2 regions of the Microbacterium soli genome follow, and region 1 is predicted to be linked to the other one. Evidence: predicted binding sites of a transcription regulator. Region 1 holds the regulator's gene; the other holds the start of a gene.
What was found. Region 1 encodes HspR, which represses chaperone genes until heat shock. Its sites were predicted from a motif close to AAGTTGAGTCNNNNNGACTCAACTT; they were not measured.
Positions count from the first base shown of each region.

Region 2: ABD770_RS08800 (ATP-dependent Clp protease ATP-binding subunit) is a predicted target of HspR. The motif match lies at 1,732-1,756, and genes of this name have one in related genera.

Region 1 is NZ_BAABCP010000001.1:1,484,079-1,495,141, reverse strand. Features, by position in the region: gene ABD770_RS06975 (N-acyl homoserine lactonase family protein) at 1-461, opposite strand, end outside; gene ABD770_RS06970 (ABC transporter substrate-binding protein) at 458-1,672, opposite strand; gene ABD770_RS06965 (glutamine amidotransferase) at 1,824-2,570, opposite strand; gene ABD770_RS06960 (LacI family DNA-binding transcriptional regulator) at 2,772-3,767, shown strand; gene mgtE (magnesium transporter) at 4,047-5,405, shown strand; gene ABD770_RS06950 (stealth family protein) at 5,463-7,067, shown strand; gene ABD770_RS06945 (heat shock protein transcriptional repressor HspR) at 7,086-7,511, opposite strand; gene ABD770_RS06940 (DnaJ C-terminal domain-containing protein) at 7,516-8,493, opposite strand; gene ABD770_RS06935 (nucleotide exchange factor GrpE) at 8,504-9,145, opposite strand; gene dnaK (molecular chaperone DnaK) at 9,148-11,004, opposite strand.
Region 2 is NZ_BAABCP010000001.1:1,890,498-1,901,560, reverse strand. Features, by position in the region: gene ABD770_RS08800 (ATP-dependent Clp protease ATP-binding subunit) at 1-1,717, opposite strand, end outside; gene ABD770_RS08795 (glutaminase) at 2,005-2,466, opposite strand; gene purU (formyltetrahydrofolate deformylase) at 2,559-3,422, shown strand; gene ABD770_RS08785 (NAD(P)H-dependent flavin oxidoreductase) at 3,412-4,482, opposite strand; gene ABD770_RS08780 (FHA domain-containing protein) at 4,638-5,111, shown strand; gene ABD770_RS08775 (sensor histidine kinase) at 5,345-6,487, opposite strand; gene ABD770_RS08770 (response regulator) at 6,721-7,377, shown strand; gene ABD770_RS08765 (M18 family aminopeptidase) at 7,424-8,710, shown strand; gene ABD770_RS08760 (arsenate reductase ArsC) at 8,772-9,176, shown strand; gene ABD770_RS08755 (purine-cytosine permease family protein) at 9,339-10,799, shown strand; gene ABD770_RS08750 (cysteine hydrolase family protein) at 10,796-11,063, shown strand, end outside.

The sequences.
Region 1 (11,063 bases):
AACCGCGCATTCGTGTATGCCGGGGCATTCGCGAAGTGGTCAAGGTGCAAGTGCGTCAGGATGACGACATCGATCTCCTCCGGAGTGGTTCCATGCGAGGCCAAGAACTTGCGGATGTCATGTTCTGGCCTCGTCGTATAGACCTGCCCCTGGTCCCGTGTACGAAACACCTTGTTGGCATGGGCTGCGTTCTCGGGGCTGATGCCTGTGTCCACGAGGATCTTCATCGTCGGAGTGGGTATGTACCACAGGCAGATCGGCTCGAGAACTCCCGGAGCAACACTGCCATCAGGCCACGTGATCTGTTCCCTGTACCCATAGAGACGGATATCCTCGGGCGGTACATCCGGATGTACGCCCGAGTTGAGCAGGAGCACGCTGATGCTCTTCTCATCGAGCTTGATCTCGGTGGTATCCGCGAAATAGATCTTGTGCTTACCGGATCCCGTGGACGTCATCATCTACTCTCCACGAGATCCCCGCTCGCATGCTGGGCGCCCATGGACTCCCAGGCATCCGACTCGTACTTCGCCATGTACTGCGCGTGGATCCACTGGAACGGGAAGATGCGGTCGAGATCCACCGGCCCGGAGACGACGCCTCGTTCGAGATAGAACTTCTCCACGAACTCGTACCGCGGGCGCCAGTAGAACTGACTGGATTCGTCGAACACCATCGCCTCCATCTGCTCGCCGGAAGCGGGGAAGAGCTCGACCTTGTTCCACACGCTCTCCAGGTCCTCGTGCGTGTAGTTCGCTCCGGTCTCCGACGAGAGCTTGTCAATGATGATCTGGAACCCTTCCTCCGGGTTCTCCTCAATGAACTGAAGGCATCGATAGATGACCCTCTGGAAGCTCATGAAGACCTCAGGCTCTTCCGCGATGAGCTTCTCCGAGGCTGACCAGCCGCCCTGAATGGTCGCTTCACTCGAGAGGTTCTCCGCCGTGATCAACGGAACCATGCCTTCTTCGACGAGACGGGTCCGCTGCGGGAGTCCCCCGATGTAGCCGTCGCCCGCACCGCCCATGAACGCGGCGAGATTCTCATCAGGATTGCCGTCGATGAACTTCACATCATTGAAGTAGTCGAGACCACCGCTCTGAGCCGCTGCCGCGACGGTCAGTTCGAAGTCGGAGTTGGTCGTCAGGAGAATCGTCTTGTCGCGCAGCTGCGCACAGACGTCTCGCCGTGCTTCTTCCGGCGTCGCGCCGGCCGCAATGGCCTGATCGTAGGTAGTGAACGGTCCATCGGGACGGACCATTATCGCGCCGCCCTGGAACAAGAAGAAGATGTTGCTCTGCACCTGTTCCGGATACTTATCCTGGCCCCCAAGGACGAACGCGTCGTTATTGGTGCCGATCTCAACGGAACCCGAGGCAAGAGATTCGGTCACGCTCTCATAAGAGAGGTTCACGATATCGAGTTTGATCCCCTCTTCTGCCCAGTATCCCTTTTCGATCCCGATCAGCACCACATAGAAATCTTGGAATGGGGTCAGGCCGACTTTCAACGTCCTCAGTGAGCTTTCGCTGTCCCCCGAACTCGGCGCGCAGGAACTCAACAACGACGCGGAAGCCATCGCCGCTGAACCTATTCCGACCAGTTTCAGGAACTGACGACGTCCGAGAGCATGACGCCAGTATCCAACAGCTTCATTGCCTGCTTGATTCACTTCCAACTCCCACTAGTTGAGGTCTATTGACAATATGGCTTGAATTTCAAGAAATCGATTACACGGAGCGTAACCTACGCAATATCCGGTGTCAAGTGAGGCGTATCCACCTGCGCCGTACGAGCCACCGGTCGACGTCATATCGAACAGGTCAGGTATCAGCCAGCCACGCCACAGAGTTCTTCATGATCTCGGCGTACCCGTCCCATTCTGTGAAGCCTCGAGGACACCAATGCGGCGCGATGTCTGAAGTCCATACGAGAGATCTGCCCTGTCCCACGCTGCGCACGGCGAGCAGCGGATCATCCCCTGCTGAGACGATGACCTCCGAATCAGGGCGAGCGATCGTGCGGTTGTAGCCGAGCAGGGGCGGCCATTCGAGATCGCGCACCGAGTCGACGACGGCATGTGATTGCCGTACGACGCCGACCACGCCTTCGGGAACCTCGACTCGATCGTCCGCGGCGTGAATCTGCACCGGCAGCACCGCCTCCACATCGGTGCCGTGAAAGCGGGCTCTCCCGTCGATTCCCTGAAAGCTCATGTAACCGCCCGCCATCATCAACCCTCCACCGGACCGCACCCAATCGGCCAGGACGGCGAGCCGGTTCGGCACAGCCACACCGTCTACCCATGTCCTTCTGCTCAGCAGGAAGGTGTTCGCCCCGATGTCTGAGAGCACCACGACGTCGAACTGATTCAGTTCTTCGATCGTCCATGGGAACTCCTCCGCGACTTCATGCCCCGGCATGTGGGTAACGCGCATCCCCATGTCCTCCAACGCACGTTTGAAGTCACCGACGCCGGTCTCGAACGCACTGCTGGTGAAGTGGTCGAATCCCTTCGTATGAGTCGTGGTGGTAATCCACGACTCACCGGCAACAAGCACACGGATCATCTCCGTCACCCCTTGGCTCTCACTCATCCGAAGACCGAGGACAACACTGTGTCGGCTCTGCATCTTCTTTGAAATCGATTACAGTTAGGTTATGATAATCACTAATCCTCGAAGACACCAACCGTCGTGCCAGGTTGGCCTCCCAGACCGCAGGCGGACGAAGCAGTACCGCCTCACACGTGGCATACGTACCCTGATCGCGTGACGAACATAAGTGACGTAGCGGCTCTGGCGGGGGTCTCCACAGCAACGGTCTCCCGAGTGCTCAATGGCACGGCTCGAGTGAATCCTTTACTCGCCGAGCGCGTCAGATCCGCTGCGCAGCGGTTGGATTACCGCCCGAACGCGCTTGCACGCAACCTTCGCAAGCGGCGTTCGCGCGTCCTGGCTCTCATCATCTCCGACATCGAGAACCCCTTCTTCACCGCCGTGGCAAGAGGTGTGGAGGATGTTGCCCAGAGCAACGGGTTCTCCGTCTTCCTCTGCAACGCAGATGAGAATCCGGAGAAGGAGGCCCGGTACTTGGAGATCGCCGCACAGGAGCGCGTGGCAGGTGTCGTCCTCTCACCCCACAGCAGTGACACCGATGTGTCAGAACTCATTTCGGCGGCGATACCCGTCGTGACCATCGACAGGTTCCTGAGCACAGCCGTGGACTCCGTGGTGGCAGACTCACAATCCGGAGCCCGCGACGCGACCCTCCACCTGCTCGATGAAGGCTGGTCGAACCCGGCTTGCGTCACGGGCCCAGTGAACGCGATCACAGCCATCGAACGCGCCTCGGGATACCGAGCGGCTCTCAGCGAGCGAGGTCGTGAGTCCGTTACACGCATCGTGCATCGTGACTTTCGCGTGGAGGGAGGCTCCTCAGCTGCATTGGAGCTTCTCGACAGCGCCAACCCCCCGGACTCCTTCTTCTCCGCCAGCGCCAATCTGACCCTCGGCATAATCTCCGCGCTGACATCCGCCGGAGTGGTCATCGGCCGTGACGTCGGCCTCGTGTCGTTCGACGACGCTCCCTGGGCGACATTGATCGACCCCCCACTCACTGTAGTGAGCCAGCCGGCCTACGAGATCGGCAGACGCGCTGCAGTCCTCCTGATGCAGCGCGTCGTCGATCACACCGGCTCACCCGCCGATGCGGTGACTTTGGAGACCGATCTGATCGTTCGCCGAAGCTCTCGCCGCCAACGATGACCTCGGGGGTTGAACGCGGCGACGGAGCCCTCGGAGTTGACGTTGAAGCGAACAACAGTAAAAGCGCCGGCCGTGCGGGCGTGCACCCCTCGCTGAGTTAGACTGAACCAGCAACGAGCACCGGGAAGCGAGGTGGTTCATCATGTCCGGTGACAGTCATAGTCGCAGGCACCTCATCCCCACCGCTTCCGCACCGCTCGGCTGAGCAGGCGCATCCGCCCCGACGCAGGATCCGCCCCGGCGCCCGCCCACGCGGTGCCTTCCTGAGAAGGCATGCCCATGACTCCGACCCAGCTCCAGAACGTCTCCGAGGCCGCCGACGACATCCGTCGGCTCATCGCGCAGGGCGACCTGCCCGGGGCCTCCGCCGCGCTCACGCCGCTCGGCGTGCCCGAGGTCGTCGAGCTCGTCGATCGCCTGAGCATCGAGGACGCCGCGATCGTCTACCGCCTGCTGGCCAAGTCCCGGGCGCTCGAGGTGTTCGAGGCGCTGTCCCCCGGCACGCGCGGTGACCTCGTGCAGGCGCTGCGCAACGTCGAGATCGCCGCTCTGTTCGCCGAGATCGACCCGGACGACCGGGTGTGGCTGCTCGACGAGCTGCCGGCATCCGTCGCTCCGCAGCTGCTGCGCGGACTGACCCGGCAGGAGCGCGACCTCACCTCGGGGATGCTCGGGTACCCGCAGGACTCCATCGGACGACGGATGAGCCCGGAGTTCGTCACCACCCACCCGCGGCTGACCGTGGCGGAGACCATGACGCGCATCCGCGGCGCCCTCGCGCACGCGGAGACGATCTACACCCTGCCCGTCACCGACGGAGGCCGGCGGGTGGTCGGCGTCATCAGCCTGCGCGATCTGCTGGCGGCATCCGACGACGATCTCGTCGCCGACCTGATGAGCCAGGCGCACCTCGCGGAGGTGACCGAGGACGCCGAGGCCGCCGCCCGCCGCGCCACCGACTACGGCCTGCTGGCGCTGCCGATCGTCGACCGCGAGCAGCGGCTGGTCGGCATCCTCACGATCGACGACGCCGCTCGCATCCTCAAGCAGGCCGAGAGCGAGGACGCGGCGCGACAGGGCGGGGTGGAGCCGCTGCGCCGCTCGTACCTGTCCACCCCGATCCGCCGGCTCGTGCGCTCCCGTGTGGTGTGGCTGCTCGTTCTCGCCGTCGGAGCGACGCTGACCGTCCAGGTGCTGGACGCCTTCCAGACGACACTCGCGCAGCTGACCGTGCTGGCCCTGTTCGTGCCGCTGCTGATCGGCACGGGCGGGAACACCGGCAACCAGGCCGCGACCACGGTCACCCGCTCGCTGGCCCTCGGAGAGGTGACACCGCGGGACCTGTTCCGGGTGCTGGCGCGAGAGGTGCGCGTCGGGTTCTTCCTGGGTCTGCTGCTGGGCGCGCTCGGCTTCGTGCTGGCGGGCCTGGTCTACCAATGGCACATCGGGGCGGTCATCGGCCTCACCCTCGTGGCCGTGTGCACGGTCGCGGCCTCCATCGGCGGCATCATGCCGCTGGCGGCCCGCGCCATCCGCGTCGACCCGGCCGTGTTCTCCAACCCGTTCATCACGACCTTCGTCGACGCGACAGGATTGATCATCTACTTCCTCATCGCGAAGGCCGTGCTGGGGATCTGAGCCGACCATCACGGCGCGGAAGAACCCGGCGACATCGACACGGGAGAGAGGAAGGACATGGCGACACGCCCCGCGGAGCCCGAGCAGCGCCGCCACGACTCCCCGGTCCGGCAGGGCCTCGTGCCGGATGCCGAGCTGCCGCACCTCGTGCACGACGACATCACCCCCCTGGGCGCCCTGTTGGGCGACCTGCTGTCCGTCGCCGCGGCCCTGGAGGCCGGCGGCGTGCCGGTGCTGCTGATCCGTCACGACCGCTCCACCCCAGCGCTCGTGGTGGATGCCGACCGACGGGCGGATGCCCTCCTGGCGTTGCGTGAGCGCCTGCCCGACGGACCGTTCCACATCAAGATCAAGGGCGCCCCCGCGGTCCCGATCGACCGCGTGAGGCTGCCGGGGAGCGCGCCGCTGGCGCTGCGGGTCTTCCGCCCTCGGGTCACCTCGCGCGGGAACCTGCGATATGGTGCGCACTGGGCGGCGCGCGTGGAGTTCTGGCGCTTCGGCGTCGACGTCATCGAAGCCCCCAGGGAGAATCTGCTCACCCGGCGGCAGACGCCCGCCTCGGATGTGGCGTTCGACGAGGTGGAGCAGTACGGACGCCGCTGGCGCACCCTCGCGGGCATGTTCGATCCACATCCCGACGAGTTCCACGGCGATGTCGACATCGTCTTCTCCTGGGTGGACGGCTCCTCCCCCGCGTTCCAGCGGCAGCGGGCCGCGCGGCTGGCGCGGAATGCGGTCGGCACGGGCGACGGAGGTCCGCACCGGTACCGGCATGTCGACGAGCTGCGCTACGCCCTGCGCAGCGTGCACATGCATGCGCCGTGGATCCGACGCATCTTCATCGCCACCGACTCCCCCGCGCCGACCTGGCTGGCCGAGCATCCGAAGGTCACGATCGTCCGCAGCGAGGAGTTCTTCGCCGACCCCGCCGTGCTGCCCACCCACAACTCCCACGCCATCGAGGCGCAGCTGCACCGCATCCCGGGGCTGTCGGAGCACTTCCTCTACTCCAACGACGACATGTTCTTCGGCCGCCCCGTCGAGCCGGAGATGTTCTTCACGCCCGCCGGGCACACGCTGTTCGTCTCGAGCCCGGTGCGCATCGGACCGGGCGAGCCCGCCGCGCACCGCAGCGGGCACGACAACGCGCTGCGCGTCAACCGCGCGCTGCTGCGCGAGCGCTTCGGCCGCACGATCCTGCGCGACCTGTCGCACTGCGCGACTCCGTTGCGTCGCAGCGTGCTGTTCGAGCTGGAGCGCGAGTTCCCCGCGGAGTTCGCGCGCACCGCCGCCGCGCGCTTCCGCTCGATGACCGACATCTCGGTGACCAACAGCCTGTACCACCACTACGCGCAGCTGACCGGCCGGGCGTCTCCCACCACCCGGCCGCGCATCGCGTACGTGCAGACGACCGCGGCGGGGGCTCTGCAGCGCATGGACGAGCTCGCCGAGCGTCGGAACGTGGACCTGTTCTGCCTCAACGACGGCCCGGAGACCGACATCCCCGAACAGCTGCGCAGACGCGCGGTGCAGGACGTCCTGGAGCGGATGTTCCCCATCCGCGCGCCGTGGGAGCGACCGGGTGGGCCGGTGGACGAAGCGCTCACGAGCGACGGAACAGGGGCCGACGGCCCCGTGTCGGTCGAGGTCGAGTCGGGCTGAGATGTCGGGGCCGCGCGGCTACTCCGCCTCGTCGCGCGCGCCCGGCCGCCACAGGACGACCTCGGTGGAGCGCCGGATGCGGCGACCGGCGCCGACGGAGAACACCTGCCCCGAGGCGCCCGCCGCGAACACACGCACGCCGGGGCGGTTCTCCCGCTCCGTGCGCAGCTCGTTCTCCAGCTCGACGACACGTCGGCGCAGCATCCGCACCTCGTCCTCCATGTCCAGCAGCCGAGCGATGGCGGGCAGGCTCACTCCCTCGCTGCTCAGCTGCGCGACCTCCCGGAGCTGCTCGATGTCGCGCATCGAGTAGCGCCGCGAGCCCCCGCGTGTACGCCCGGGCACCACCAGCCCGATGCGGTCGTACTGCCGCAGCGTCTGCGGGTGAAGACCGGACAGCTCCGCCGCGACGGCGATCGCGAAGAGGGGGGACTCGGCATCCATGGGACTAATCCTGCGCCTTGGCCATCATCTCGGCGCGCGGGTTCTCCGCAGGACCCACCGCCTGGAACGCCAGCAGCGCCTCGCGGGCGGCGGCGTCGAGATGCGAGGGGACGGCCACCTGCAGCTCGGCCAGCAGATCGCCGGTGCCCTTCTTCGCGGATGCGATGCCGCGGCCCTTCACCCGGAGCACGCGTCCCGACGGCGTGCCGGGAGCGACACGCAGCTTCACCGGGTCGCCGCCGAGGGTGGGCACCTCGATGGTCGCGCCCAGCGCCGCCTCGGCGAAGGTCACCGGCACGGTCAACCGCAGGTTCAGCCCGTCACGGGTGAACACCGGGTGCGGCCGGACGGTGACCTGCACGACGATGTCCCCCGGCTCGCCGCCGTCCGGCGACGGGCGACCGCGACCGCGCAGGCGGATCTTCTGCCCGTCCGCGACGCCCGCGGGCACCTTGATCTTGAACGGCTTCCCGTCGCCGGCCTGCAGGGTGATCGTCTCGCCCTGCGCGGCGGTGGCGAAGTCCAGGGTCGTGCGGGCGGTGACGTCCGCGCCCTTCTGCGGGCCGCCGAAGCCGCGGAACCCCCCGGTCGACTGGCCGAACCGGCCGCTGCCGAAGGAGCCGCCACCCTGGTTGAACATGGCGAAGATGTCGTCGAAATCGGCCCGGCCGCCGCCCTGGCCGAATCGGCTGAACACGTCCTCGAACCCGCCCGCACCACCGCCGGGCGCGGTGAAGCGCGCCCCCGACCCCATCGCGCGGATCTCGTCGTACTCACGGCGCTGCTCGGCGTCGCTGAGCACGGCGTACGCCTCGCTGATCTCCTTGAACCTCGCCTCCGCCTTGGCATCGCCCGGGTTGGAGTCCGGGTGATACTTGCGGGCGAGCTTGCGGTACGTCTTCTTCAGCTCCGCGTCGGAGACGTCCTTGGAGACGCCGAGCGTCTTGTAGAAGTCCTTGTCGAACCAATCCTGGCTTGCCATCCACCACCGCCTATTCGGCCGGAACCGCGACGACGACCTTCGCCGGACGCAGTTCGACATCGCCCAACCGGTAGCCGACCTCGACGACCTCGACGATCGTCGACGTGGTCGCCCCGGGGGTGGGCTGCTGGAAGATCGCCTCGTGCTGCTGCGGGTCGAACTCCTCGCCCGCCGCTCCATAGGCCACCACTCCCAGCCGCTCGACGACGCCGCGGATCTTCTCGGCGATGACCGCGAAGGCGGAGCCCTCGACGAGGTCACCGTGCTGCTGGGCGCGGTCGAGGTCGTCCAGCACGGGCAGCATGCCCTTGGCCGCCTCGCCCTTGGCGCGGGCGATCTCGATGTGCCGCTGCTCCTCGGTGCGCCGGCGGTAGTTCGCATACTCGGCGGTCAGCCGCTTGAGGTCGTTGAGCAGCGCGTGCTCGGCATCCACCACACCGGCGTCCGAGCCGTCCTCGCTGGCCGCCTCGTCGATCTGCTCGGTGCCCAGGATGTCGTCGACGGTGAAGTCGTCGTCCGACCCCTCGGCCGCGGCCGCCTCGGCGGAGTCCTGCGGAACATCCGGGTTCTGCGACTCGGGGCCGGATGCCTGCGCATCCGACCCCTCGCCCGGAACCTCGGCGCTGTTGTCGTCGAAGTTCTTGTCCGTCATCGTTACTTGCTCTCGTCCTCGTCGTCCACGACCTCGGCGTCCACCACGTCCTCGTCGGACGCGGTGTCTCCGGAGGCGCCGTCCCCGGCAGCGCCGGATGCGGCGTCCGCCTGAGACTGAGCGTAGATGGCCTCGCCCAGCTTGCCCTGAGATTCGCTCAGCTTCTCGAACGCGGTCTTGACCGCGTCGTCGTCCTCGCCGGCCAGCGCCGTCTTGAGGGCGTCGACGTCGGCCTGCACCTCGGTCTTGACGTCCTCGGGCAGCTTGTCCTCGTTCTCCTTGATGAGCTTCTCGATCGAGTACGCCAGGGACTCCGCCTGGTTGCGCTGCTCGAGCGCCTCGGCGCGCTTCTTGTCCTCGGCGGCGTTCTCCTCGGCCTCGCGCACCATCCGCTCGATGTCCTCCTTCGACAGCGACGAGCCGCCGGTGATGGTCATCGACTGCTCCTTGCCGGTGCCCTTGTCCTTCGCGGACACGTGCACGATGCCGTTGGCGTCGATGTCGAAGGTGACCTCGATCTGCGGGATGCCGCGGGGGGCCGGGGCGATGCCGGTCAGCTCGAAGGTGCCCAGCGGCTTGTTGTCGCGGGTGAACTCGCGCTCGCCCTGGAAGACCTGGATGGCCACCGACGGCTGGTTGTCGTCGGCGGTCGTGAAGGTCTCGCTGCGCTTGGTCGGGATGGCCGTGTTCCGGTCGATGAGCTTGGTCATCCTCCCGCCCTTGGTCTCGATGCCCAGGCTCAGCGGCGTGACGTCGATGAGCAGGACGTCCTTGCGCTCGCCCTTCAGCACACCGGCCTGCAGGGCGGCGCCGACGGCGACGACCTCATCCGGGTTCACACCCTTGTTGGCGTCCTTGCCGGTCTCGCGCTTGACGAGGTCGGCGACGGCGGGCATGCGGGTGGAGCCGCCGACCAGCACGATGTGGTCGATGTCGCCGACCTTGACGCCGGCCTCGCGGACGACATCGGCGAACGGCTTCTTGGTGCGGTCGAGCAGGTCCTTGGTGAGGTCCTCGAACTTCGCCCGGGTGAGAGTCTCGGACAGGGACACCGGGCCGGACTCGGTCAGCGACAGGTACGGCAGGTTGATGGAGGTGCTCGTCGAGGACGACAGTTCCTTCTTCGCCTGCTCGGCGGCCTCCTTCAGACGCTGCAGGGCGATCTTGTCGCCGGAGACGTCCACGCCGCTGGTCTCCTTGAACTGCTTGATGAGGTGGTCCACGACGCGCTGGTCCCAGTCGTCGCCGCCGAGGCGGTTGTCACCGGCGGTGGCGCGCACCTGGATGGTGGAGAAGTCGTCATCCTTGCCCACCTCGAGCAGGGACACGTCGAAGGTTCCGCCGCCGAGGTCGAACACGAGGATGAGCTCGTCCTCCTTGCCCTTGTCCAGGCCGTAGGCCAGGGCCGCGGCGGTGGGCTCGTTGATGATGCGCAGCACGTTCAGGCCCGCGATCTCGCCGGCCTCCTTCGTGGCCTGGCGCTCCGCGTCGTTGAAGTACGCGGGGACGGTGATGACGGCATCCGTCACCGTGTCGCCGAGGTACGACTCGGCGTCGCGCTTGAGCTTCTGCAGGATGCGCGCGGAGATCTCCTGCGGCGTCCACTTCTTGCCGTCGAGATCGAAGGACCAGTCGGTGCCCATGTGGCGTTTGACCGACGAGATGGTGCGGTCGACGTTGGTGACGGCCTGGCGCTTGGCGGTCTCGCCGACGAGCACCTCGCCGTCCTTGGTGAACGCGACCACCGACGGGGTGGTGCGGAAGCCCTCGGCGTTGGCGATGACCTTGGGCTCGCCGCCCTCGAGGACGCTGACGACGGAGTTGGTGGTTCCGAGGTCGATGCCGACAGCACGTGCCATGTGATTCTCCTTGGTGATGAAGCGGATGAAGCGGATGAAGTCTTCACAGGCGAATCAGT
Region 2 (11,063 bases), 410 kb from region 1:
GCCCGAGGAACAGGAACGACCCGACCGGGCGATTCGCGTCGCCCATGCCCGTCCGGCTGCGCCGCACGGCCCGTGCCACTGCGGCCACGGCGTCGTCCTGCCCGATGACACGCGCATGCAGGTCGGCCTCGAGGTCGCCCAGCCGTTCCCGCTCCGTCTCGGTGAGGCGGCTGACGGGGATGCCGGTCGCGCGCGAGATCACCGCGGCGATCTGCGCCTCATCGACCACGGCCTCGGCCCCGGATGCCGTGGCGGCCTCGTCGATCCGCGCCTGCACGGCGGCGATCTCATCGCGGATGCGCGAGGCCTCCTCGTAGCGCTCGGCGCTCACAGCCGCGTCCTTCTTCGTCTCCAGGTCTGCGAGCTGCTCGCCGAGCGCGTCGACGTCAGCGGTCAGTCCCAGCTGCAGGCGGAGCCGTGCGCCGGCCTGATCGATCAGATCGATGGCCTTGTCCGGCAGCACACGGTCGGGCAGGTAGCGGGCGCTCAGCTCCACGGCTGCGCGGATGGCGTCATCCGTGTAGGCGACGGCGTGATGCTCCTGGTACGCGGGCTTGAGTCCGTCGAGGATGCGGACGGCATCCTCGATCGAGGGCTCGGACACCTTCACGGGCTGGAAGCGACGCTCCAGCGCCGGGTCCTTCTCGATGCGACGGTACTCGCTGAGCGTCGTGGCCCCCACCATGTGCAGCTCACCGCGGGAGAGCCGCGGCTTGAGGATGTTCCCGGCGTCCATGCCACCGCTCTCACCGGATCCGCCGGCCCCGACGACGGTGTGCACCTCGTCGATGAAGACGATGATCTCGCCCTTGTGGGCGGCGATCTCATCCATGGTCTTGGTCAGGCGCTCCTCGAAGTCGCCGCGGTAACGGGCACCGGAGAGCATGGCGGGCAGGTCGAGCGCGACCACGCGGCGGTCCTTCAGCTGCGCGGGCACGGAGCCGTCGACGATCGCCTGCGCGAGGCCTTCGACGATGGCGGTCTTGCCGACCCCGGCCTCGCCGATGAGCACCGGGTTGTTCTTGGTGCGGCGGCTGAGGATCTCGATCGTCTGCTCGATCTCCACGGCGCGCCCGATCACCGGATCGAGCTCGCCGGCACGGGCGCGGGCGGTGAGGTCCAGTCCGTACTGGTCCAGCATGGGGGTCTTGGAGGACTGCCGGGCGGCATCCTGCCGCGACGGCGCACCGGTGCGCACGGGCTCGCGCATCCCCTGGGTGAGCGCCTCCGCGGTGACGCCCTCCCGGGCGAGGATCTGTCCGGCCGGCACATCCTGCCCGAGCACGAGCGCGAAGAACAGATGGTCGGGGTCGATATAGGTCGACCCCGAGGAGCGGGCGACCTGGTAGGAGTGGAACAGCGCCCGCGATGCGCTGGGCGTCAGCGTGGTGGCATCCGCATCCGCCATGCCGCGGCTCTGCGGGAGCCGTGCCTCGACGGCGGCCGTGATCGCGGCGGGCGAGACGCCGATGCGCTCGATGGCCGCGGACACGCTGTCATCCTCGACGATCGCGCGCAGGATGTGCAGCGCGTCGAGCTCGGTCTGACCGCGTTCGAGCGCGAAGCGCCCTGCTGCCTGCAGGATCTGCTGGGTGCGCGCGGTGAGGAAGCGGCTGAGGTCGATCGAACGGCCCTGCCGTGCCTGCTCACCGGCGAGGTAACGGGCCAGGAACTCGTCGAAAGAGCCGGAGCCCGCCTGGTTGAAGTCGTTGGGCATGTCGCTTCCTCTCAAACTTGAGCGTACCTATATCAACTTCAACGACACATGATGCCCGTTATTCCCCGAGAACAGCAAATCCTGTGCTCGAGCGCGCCGCACCTCGTCCGTGCGCCACGTGCGCGTGCGCCCGAAGCACAGCACGACGGATGCCGAGCACCGCTCGTTCGCGCGCGGTCTCGGCATCCGTCGATGGCGCGAGCCTCCTGCGACGGGTTCGCCGCTCTGCAGGTCCGGCGGAAACGGTCTGACGCGACCGCCCCGGGTCAAGCCCCGTGCTGCGGCGGTCAGACCCGCAGCAGGGCGATCTTCTCCTCCAGGTAGCCCGCCAGCGGCACCAGCTCGCCCGCCGGGGACCAGCGCACGCCCGGTTCGCCGTCGCGCAGCGCGAGCGGGCCGGATGCCGTGCCGGCATCCACCGCGGCAGGATCCAGCACGCGCCATCCCAGGTGCACCACCTCGCCCTCCGCGAAGCCGCCGCGCCGCGCCTGCGCCCGCCGCTCCGCCCTCGCCCGGGCCGACTGCGCCGTGTACCCGCGCCGCACCTCCTCGGCCGCGCGCAGGATCTCCCCCGTCGCCAGCACGGCGTCGTCCGTGAGCAGCAGCACGCCCAGATGCCAGGCGCTGCCGGCCCGGACGATGCGGTCCTTCCGCCAGCGGGACGAGCGCAGCACGCCGAGGCCCTCTCGCGGCGCATCGGCGAGACGCCGCCTGGCGTCATCCAGCAGTTCGACGGTCGTGACGCTCACCCTGACAGGGTAACGATTCGCGGGCACGCCGCTCATGCGGGCAGAATCGAGACACGCCCGCCTCGACCGGGGACACCAGTTCAGGAGCATCCATGCCGCAGACCGACACCGCACGTCTTCTCATCGCCTGCGACGACCAGCCAGGCATCGTGGCGGCCGTCGCCGGAGTGCTGGCGTCGCACGGAGCCAACATCATCTCGCTCGACCAGCACTCGACCGACGAGGTGGGCGGCAGGTTCTTCCAGCGGACGGTCATCCACCTCGACGGCCTCGCCGCCAAGCGCCCCGCGCTGGAGGCGTCGATCTCCGAGATCGCCGCACGGTTCGGCATGGAGTGGTCGCTGCACGACGCCGCCAAGCGCAAGCGCGTGGCGATCTTCGTGTCGAAGTACGACCACTGTCTGCTGGAGCTGCTGTGGCGCACGCAGCGCGGCCAGCTCGACATCGACGTCACCATGGTGGTGTCCAACCATCCCGATCTGGCGGAGTCCGTGCGCTCATTCGGCGTGCCGTTCGTGCACATCCCGCGCGGCGAGGGTCCGGATGCCAAGGCCGAGATGGAGCGGCGGCAGCTGGAGCTGCTGCAGGGCAACGTCGACCTCGTCGTCCTCGCGCGCTACATGCAGATCCTCAGCGACGACTTCATCGCGCGCATCGGCGCACCGGTCATCAACATCCACCACTCCTTCCTGCCCGCCTTCATCGGCGCGAACCCGTACGCGCGGGCGAAGGAGCGCGGCGTCAAACTGATCGGGGCGACGGCGCACTATGCCACGGCCGACCTCGACGAGGGCCCGATCATCGAGCAGGACGTCACGCGCGTCACGCACGCCGAGTCGGCCGCCGAGCTGCAGCGTCGTGGCGCGGATGTCGAGCGCTCCGTGCTGGCGCGCGCCGTGAGGTGGCACGCGGAGGACCGCGTGATCGTGCACGGCCGCTCCACCGTCATCCTCTGACCCGGACGTCGCGAGGCCCGGAGCCGGGGATGCCGGCGCGCAGCTCCGCGAGCACCTCGGCGGCGGCATCCCACCGGGCCAGCGGTGCGGACTGGCCCAGCCACAGCGACTGCAGCTCGCCCAGACCCCGTTGCCCGGCGATGGAACGGAAGCGCCCGGTCAACCAGTTCTGCGCGGGGAACGGCGCGATCGCCCCGGATGCCTCGATCTCGCGCACGGCGCGATTGGGCACGCCGCGGGCCGGCCTGCCGCTCATCGCCCGGGTCAGCACGCTCCCGTCCGCAGCCGTGGAGCGGATCGCCGCACGATGCGCGTCGTTCGCCGCCGATTCGCGCGTGACGAGGAACGAGGTGCCCACCTGCACACCGGATGCCCCCAATGCGAACGCCGCCGCGACGCCGCGCCGATCACCGATGCCGCCGGCGGCGATCACGGGCACATCCACGGCATCCACCACCTGCGGCACCAGCGAGACCAGCCCCACCAGCGACTCCTCCGCGGAGCGCAGGAACGACGCCCGGTGGCCGGCGGCCTCCGCACCGGTCGCGACGATCGCATCCACCCCGCCGTCCGCCAGCGCGACGGCCTCCGCGACCGTCGTCGCCGTGCCCAGCACGCGGATGCCGCGCCGGTGCGCCTCGTCCACCGCGGACACCGGCGGGACGCCGAACACCACGCTGAGCACGGCGGGAGCGGCCTCCCAGATGGCGTCGAGCTGCTCCTCGACCGTCGGCAGGTACTGCTCGGGCGCGGGCGGCGGCTGGATGCCGACTTCGGCGAACAGCGCCGCGAGCCCCCGGGCGTAGCCGTCGTGCTCCGGCCCCGGGCGCACCTCGTCTCCGGTGGGCAGCCAGATGTTCAGCGAGAACGGCGCCGACGTCGCCCGGCGCAGGGCGGCGGCCGTCGCCCGGATCCGCTCCCCGTCGTACCCGTACAGACCGTAGGATCCCAGCCCGCCGCCGGCGCTGACCGCGGCGGTCAGGGCGACGGAGGAGAGCCCGCCGAACGGGGCGAGGACGATCGGGTGCCGGATGCCGAGCAGCGCGGTCAGATCATGCATCCTCCGAGGCTACGCCCGCCGCCCATCCCCTACCGCGGGCGGCTCCGTGTGAGTATGGTCTGAGGCAAGGCTTGCGCGACCCTCTGACTTCTGGATGGGCGACGAGAGCTTCCTCCCGCCGTCCCGATGGACTTCTACGGATAGGAGGAAGGGAAATGTCTGAGCGGATGCAGGGATATGCGCCGACGACGACGCATGCCGAGTGGGGCGCGGGTGATCCTCGCCTGCTGATCTCGCGCGACGACCAGGACCGCACTGTGGTGCATCTCACCCGGGACACGGTCACGATCGGCTCCGACGGGGGCTGCACGGTGTGTCTGGAGGGCGCGGCGCCGTTGCACGCGACGGTCGTGCACGACGACCGCGATGAGTACGTGCTGACCATGCACGGGCCGGGGCTGATGAACGCGTACTGCCCTGTGGACCAGCACGGCGCACGCACGGAGACGCTGCGCACGGGGGCCCGGTTCACCGTCGGCGAGTGGATGCTGGTGTTCAGTCGCGCCGAGTTCGCCGACCACGGCCGCCCCTACGGCGGGAGGCAGGGCGGCGAGGGCGGTCACCAGAGCAGGCAGCCCGAGCGGCCGGACTACCCCGCCACGGGCGCGATACCGACCCGGCTCGGCTGAGGTGTCGAGATGACGGAGGCGCAGGCCGGCCCGAACATGAGTGATCGCGAGCGCGGGGTACAGAAGCCTTGAAGATCGCGCTCGCGATCACAGCGCTGGGGACGCTATGTATAGGCGCTGGGGACGCCTATCGGGGGAAATCCCAGTTTAGAACCGCCGAGGAGACGACATCCAGCGACGAAAGGCGACACCTGTGTGCACTTTCGTCCAGTTTCGGACGCGGTCGGGGATGATCAGGACATCGGCAGGCGCGCCTGCACCTGCCAGTCGCCCGCGTCCTCGCCCGCGGTGAACTCGCCGCTCGCCCCGATGACCCGCTCGGCCATCCGGTTCAGTCCGGTGCCGCTGGAGGGGAGGTCCCTGCGCGGTGTCGCGGGGAGTGGACTGCGGATGGTAAGCGTCGCGTGCTCGTCATCGACCTCGAGCCGCACCGCGACCGTACCGGGCCCGGCGTGCTTGAGGATGTTGGTCGCCGACTCGCGGAGGATGCGGGCGAACACGATGTCCGCGATGCGGGGGATCCGCTCGTCGTGCGGGTCGCCGCCCACCTGCACCTCGTGCCCCGCCGCCTCGATCTCGGATCTGGCCTCGACGACGGCCTCGGCGAGGTTCCCGGTCTGCGGACCCTCCGAGCGCGGCCCGTCGTCGGCGAGTTCGATGACGAAGCGGAGGTCGGCCATGGCCTTGCGCGCCGCCACGCGAATGGCCTCCTGTGCGTCTGCGCTGACGCCGGGGTCGTCGAGCATCTGCACGTGCAGCGCCACCACGGTGAGATGGTGCGCGATGCTGTCGTGCAGTTCGCCGGCGATCCAGCGGCGCTCGGCGAGGACCGCCTGTCGCTCCTGCTCCGCACTCTCGGCGAGGCGCCGCTCCAGGCTTCGACCCCGTGCAGCGGCCAGGCGGAGTGCGTATCCGACCGCCCCGGCGACGGTCGCGACGACGAGGTAGATGCCGACGTTGACGGGGACCGTGTCGTCGCCATAGGCGACGACGGCCGTGGCGACGAGGAAGAACCCCGCGTAGATGAGCACCAGGGCGCTCGAGCCCAGCCGCATCACCATGCCCGCCGCCAGCGCGGCGGCGAAGAGCACGGAGGAGTCCTGCCCCGCGAAGAACGACAGGGTGAACGCCAGCGCGAGCAGGCCCGTGGCCACCGATGGCCACCACAGGTAGAGCACGAAGATGGCGGTGGACGAGATGCTGAAGAGGGACCCGACGAGGGTGATGCCGCCCGTCGTGATGAGGCTCACGACATCGACGGTCAGGACGACCGCGAGGAAGGCGAGCATGACGATGCGCTCGACGGCATTCAACCGCTGCCCACGACCGAGGCGGAGAATGCCGGCGTCATCCGGAATCGATCGGCCGAACGGCATAGGCCCAGTATGTCCTATTTGCCGAGTAGAATCAGCGGATAGCGCCGAAGAGACGTGCAAGCTGCTCCCAGAAAGGCATCGTGTTCACCCCCGCTGATTGGTCATTTGTCCAGGTACATATTGATCTTCTCGGTTACGGACGATGCGCACATCTGTCTTAAGTTCAGACCTGCATAGACTTTCGTCTAGTGTTTGTGAAAGTTCCTCTGACGGACCGCCGATAGGCTGTGCTCATGCCGGAAATCCGTGTGCTCATCGTCGATGACGACCCTCTGGTTCGCTCCGCACTCGCGCACTTCGTCTCCCGCGGCCCCGATGTCGAGGTGATCGGCCAGGCCGACAACGGTGTCGAGGCGATCGCCTTCGTGGAGCAGCACCGCCCCGACGTCGTCATGATGGACGTGCAGATGCCGCAGATGAACGGCATCGAGGCCACCGCCGTCATCGCCGAGCGCTGGCCGGAGATCCGCATCCTCGCCGTGACCACGCTGGATGGAAGTGACACGGTGCTGCCCATGCTCAGTGCGGGGGCGTCGGGATACCTTCTCAAGGACTCCAGTGCGGAGAGCATCCTCCAGGGAGTGCGAGAGGTCTACAGCGGAGCGAGCTCGCTGTCGCCCCGCATCGCCTCGCTGCTGGTCAAGCACGTGCGCAGCACGGAGCCCACCACCGGCCCGGCGGATGCCCTCGAGGAACTGACCGAGCGCGAGTCCCAGGTCCTCCAGCGCCTCGCCGAGGGCATGTCCAACGCCGAGATCGCCCAGTCCCTCATCGTCTCGGAGGGCACCGTCAAAGCCCATCTGGGACGCATCATGTCGAAGTGGCACGTGCGCGACCGCGTGCAGATCCTCGTGACCGCCGCTCACGCGGGTCTCGTCGACTTCCACTGACCCGGCGCTCGGCGCGGTGTCGGGCGCCACGGCTACCATCGTAGGCATGTCCGTCAGCCCTGCCGCCCTGGCCCACGCCGTCGATCTCGCCGACTTCGTCAGCGCCTCGCCCTCCAGCTACCACGCGGCGGCGGAGGTCGCGCGACGGCTGCAGGATGCCGGATTCACACGGCTCGACGAGGCCGACGCCTGGCCCACGCAGCCCGGCGGGCGGTTCGTGGTAGTGCGAGACGGGGCCGTGATCGCCTGGGCCGTCCCCGAGGGCGCCACGTCGACGACGCCCGTGCACGTGCTGGGCGCGCACACCGACTCCCCGGGCTTCAAGCTCAAGCCCGAGCCCACCACGGCCTCGCACGGCTGGCTGCAGGCGGCCGTGGAGGTCTACGGCGGGCCGCTGCTGAACTCGTGGCTCGACCGCGAGCTGCGCCTGGCCGGCCGCCTCGCGCTGGCCGACGGACGTGTGGTGCTCGCCGCGACCGGCCCGCTGCTGCGCCTGCCGCAGCTGGCGATCCACCTGGATCGCGGGGTCAACGACGGGCTGACGCTGGACAGGCAGACCGGCACGCAGCCGGTGTGGGGGCTCGGCGACGCGGCATCCGCCGACATCCTCGCCGAACTGGCGGCGGATGCCGCCGTGGATCCGGCCGAGATCCGCGGCTACGACGTCGTCGTGACCGATGCCGCCCGCGGTGCGGTCTTCGGCAGGGACGATGCCTTCTTCGCCTCCGGCAGGCTCGACGACCTCGCTTCCGTGCACGCCGGCGTGGTCGCCCTGCTCGACGCCGCCTCGCGGGAGCGGACAGGGGCGATCCCGATGCTCGCCGCGTTCGACCACGAGGAGCTCGGATCCGCCTCCCGCTCGGGCGCCGCGGGCCCCTTCCTGGAGGACGTGCTGGTGCGGCTGTACGCCTCCCTCGGAGCGGATGCCGTCGATCAGCGCCGCGCGTTCGCGGCATCCTGGCACCTGTCCAGCGACGTGGGGCACTCCGTGCATCCGAACTTCGCGCACAGGCACGACCCCGTCGTGCAGCCGCTGCTGGGCTCCGGCCCGATCCTGAAGATGAATGCCAACCAGCGCTATGCGACGGATGCCGTGGGCGCGGCGGCCTGGGCCGGCTGGTGCGAGCAGGCCGGAGTCTCCTCGCAGGAGTTCGTCTCGAACAACGCCGTGCCGTGCGGGTCGACGATCGGTCCGATCACCGCGACGCGTCTGGGCATCCGCACGGTCGACATCGGCATCCCCATCCTGTCGATGCACTCCGCGCGCGAACTGGCGGGGGTGAGCGATCTGCACGACCTGTCCCGCGTCGCCCGCGCATTCTTCGCCGGCTGAAGCATCCTCGTGAGCTGGTCCCCGTCCTCCTCTCCCGCCCGCCCGTCATCCAGGAGACGCCATGACCGCATCCGCCCTCACCGTGCTGTTCGTCTGCGTGCACAACGCCGGACGCTCCCGGATGGCCGCCGGCTTCCTGCAGGAGCTCGTCGGCGACCGCGTCGACGTGCGCTCGGCGGGCTCCGAGCCGAAGGACGCGATCAATCCGGTCGCGATCCGGGCGATGGCGGAGGTCGGGATCGACATCACCGCGGGCGAGCCGAAGCTGCTCACCGTGGACGCCGTCGAGCAGGCGGATGTCGTCATCACGATGGGATGCGGGGATGCCTGCCCGATCTTCCCCGGCAAGCGCTACGAGGACTGGCGGCTCGATGACCCGGCGGGCCTCGACATCGAGCACGTGCGCCCGATCCGCGACGAGATCCGCGCGCGCGTGGAGGCCCTCATCGCCGAGCTCCTGCCGTGATCCCGCTGCTCAGGTGGCGCAGACCGCCGCTTCTCGCACGATGACGCGGCAGCAGGCGCGACAGGAGCGCGCACGACCCGCCCGCGCGACCCGCGCGCCCCTCTCGCGCGCGGCGGCCGTCGGTGCCAGGATGAGCACCATCCCGACAACACGGAGGCGGCCATGTCCACGGCATCCGAGACCACGAGTTCGGCGCTGATCGAGCGCACCGGCATCGAGATCATCCCCGAGTCCGAGCGCACCGCCCGGCCCCGGGACCTGTTCTGGCCGTGGTTCGCGGCCAACGTCTCGGTGTTCGGGATGAGCTACGGGTCGTTCGTGCTGGGCTTCGGCATCTCGCTGTGGCAGGCGACGGTCGTCTCGGTCATCGGGATCATCGTGTCGTTCCTGCTGTGCGGTCTCATCGCGATCGCCGGCAAGCGCGGGTCGACGCCGACCATGATCCTCTCCCGCACGGCGTTCGGCGTGCAGGGTCAGAAGCTGCCCGGCATCGTCTCCTGGCTCACCTCGATCGGCTGGGAGACGTCGCTGGCGATCACCGCCGTGCTCGCCACGACCACGGTGTTCCGCAGCCTGGGCTGGCTCAGCGAGGACGACGAGGCGGTGGGGCTGAAGATCGTGGCGACCGTCGCCGTCGCCGCCCTCATCGTCGCGGCATCCGTGCTCGGCTATCACACGATCATGAGGCTGCAGTCGGTGCTCACCTGGCTCACCGGTGCGATGACGGTGCTGTTCCTCGTGCTCACCTTCGGGAGCATCGACTGGGCGGCGGCGTTCTCGCGCCCCGACGGCACCTTCGCGCAGACCATCGGCGCCCTGGTGATGGTGATGACCGGGTTCGGTCTGGGCTGGATCAACATCGCCGCGGACTGGTCCCGGTACCAGAAGCGCACGGCCTCGGACGGGCAGATCGTCGCCTGGAACACCATCGGCGGTGCGGTCGCGCCCGTCATCCTCGTCTTCTTCGGCCTGCTGCTGGCGGGCTCCGATCAGGAGCTGTCGGATGCCGTGGGCAACGACCCCATCGGGGCTCTGGCCACACTGCTGCCGGCGTGGGTGCTCGTGCCCTTCCTCATCGTCGCGATCCTCACCCTCGTCTCCGGCGCCGTGCTGGGCATCTACTCCTCGGGTCTCACGCTGCTGAGCCTCGGCATCCGCATCCCGCGCCCGGCCGCCGCCGGCATCGACGGCGTGATCCTCACGGCCGGGACGATCTTCGTGGTGTTCTTCGCGACGAGCTTCATCGGGCCGTTCCAGTCCTTCCTCATCACGCTCGGCGTGCCGATGGCGTCATGGGCGGGCATCCTCATCGCCGACATCCTGCGCCGCCGCCGCGACTACGACGAGGAGGCGCTCTTCGATTCGCGCGGCCGCTACGGCGCGGTCGACTGGACCTCGATCATCACCATGGTCGTCGCGACGGTGATCGGCTGGGGATTCGTGATGAACCAGATCCCGGACACGCCGTGGAACGACTGGCAGGGCTACTTCCTCGACCTGTTCGGGTGGCGCGACGACTGGGGCTACGCGAACCTCGGCGTGCTGTTCGCGCTGGTGCTGTCGTTCGTCGTGACCTGGTTCGCCCGCGCCGGGCGGATCCGCAGGCAGGAGGCCGACGCATGACGGATGCGGCGGCCGGACCCGGCGGTTGGCTGGTCGTCATCGACCCGCAGCACATCTTCGCCTCCCCCGACTCGGAATGGGGATCGCCGTTCTTCGCGGGCGCCATGGTGAACATCCGGCGGCTCGCCGACGCGCACGGCGAGCGCGTGCTGGTCACGCGCTGGCTGCCCACCGCCGACCGCACCACGTCCTGGGGCGAGTACTTCGCCGCGTGGCCGTTCGCCGACAGGCCGGCATCCGACGCCCTGTACGACCTGGTCCCGG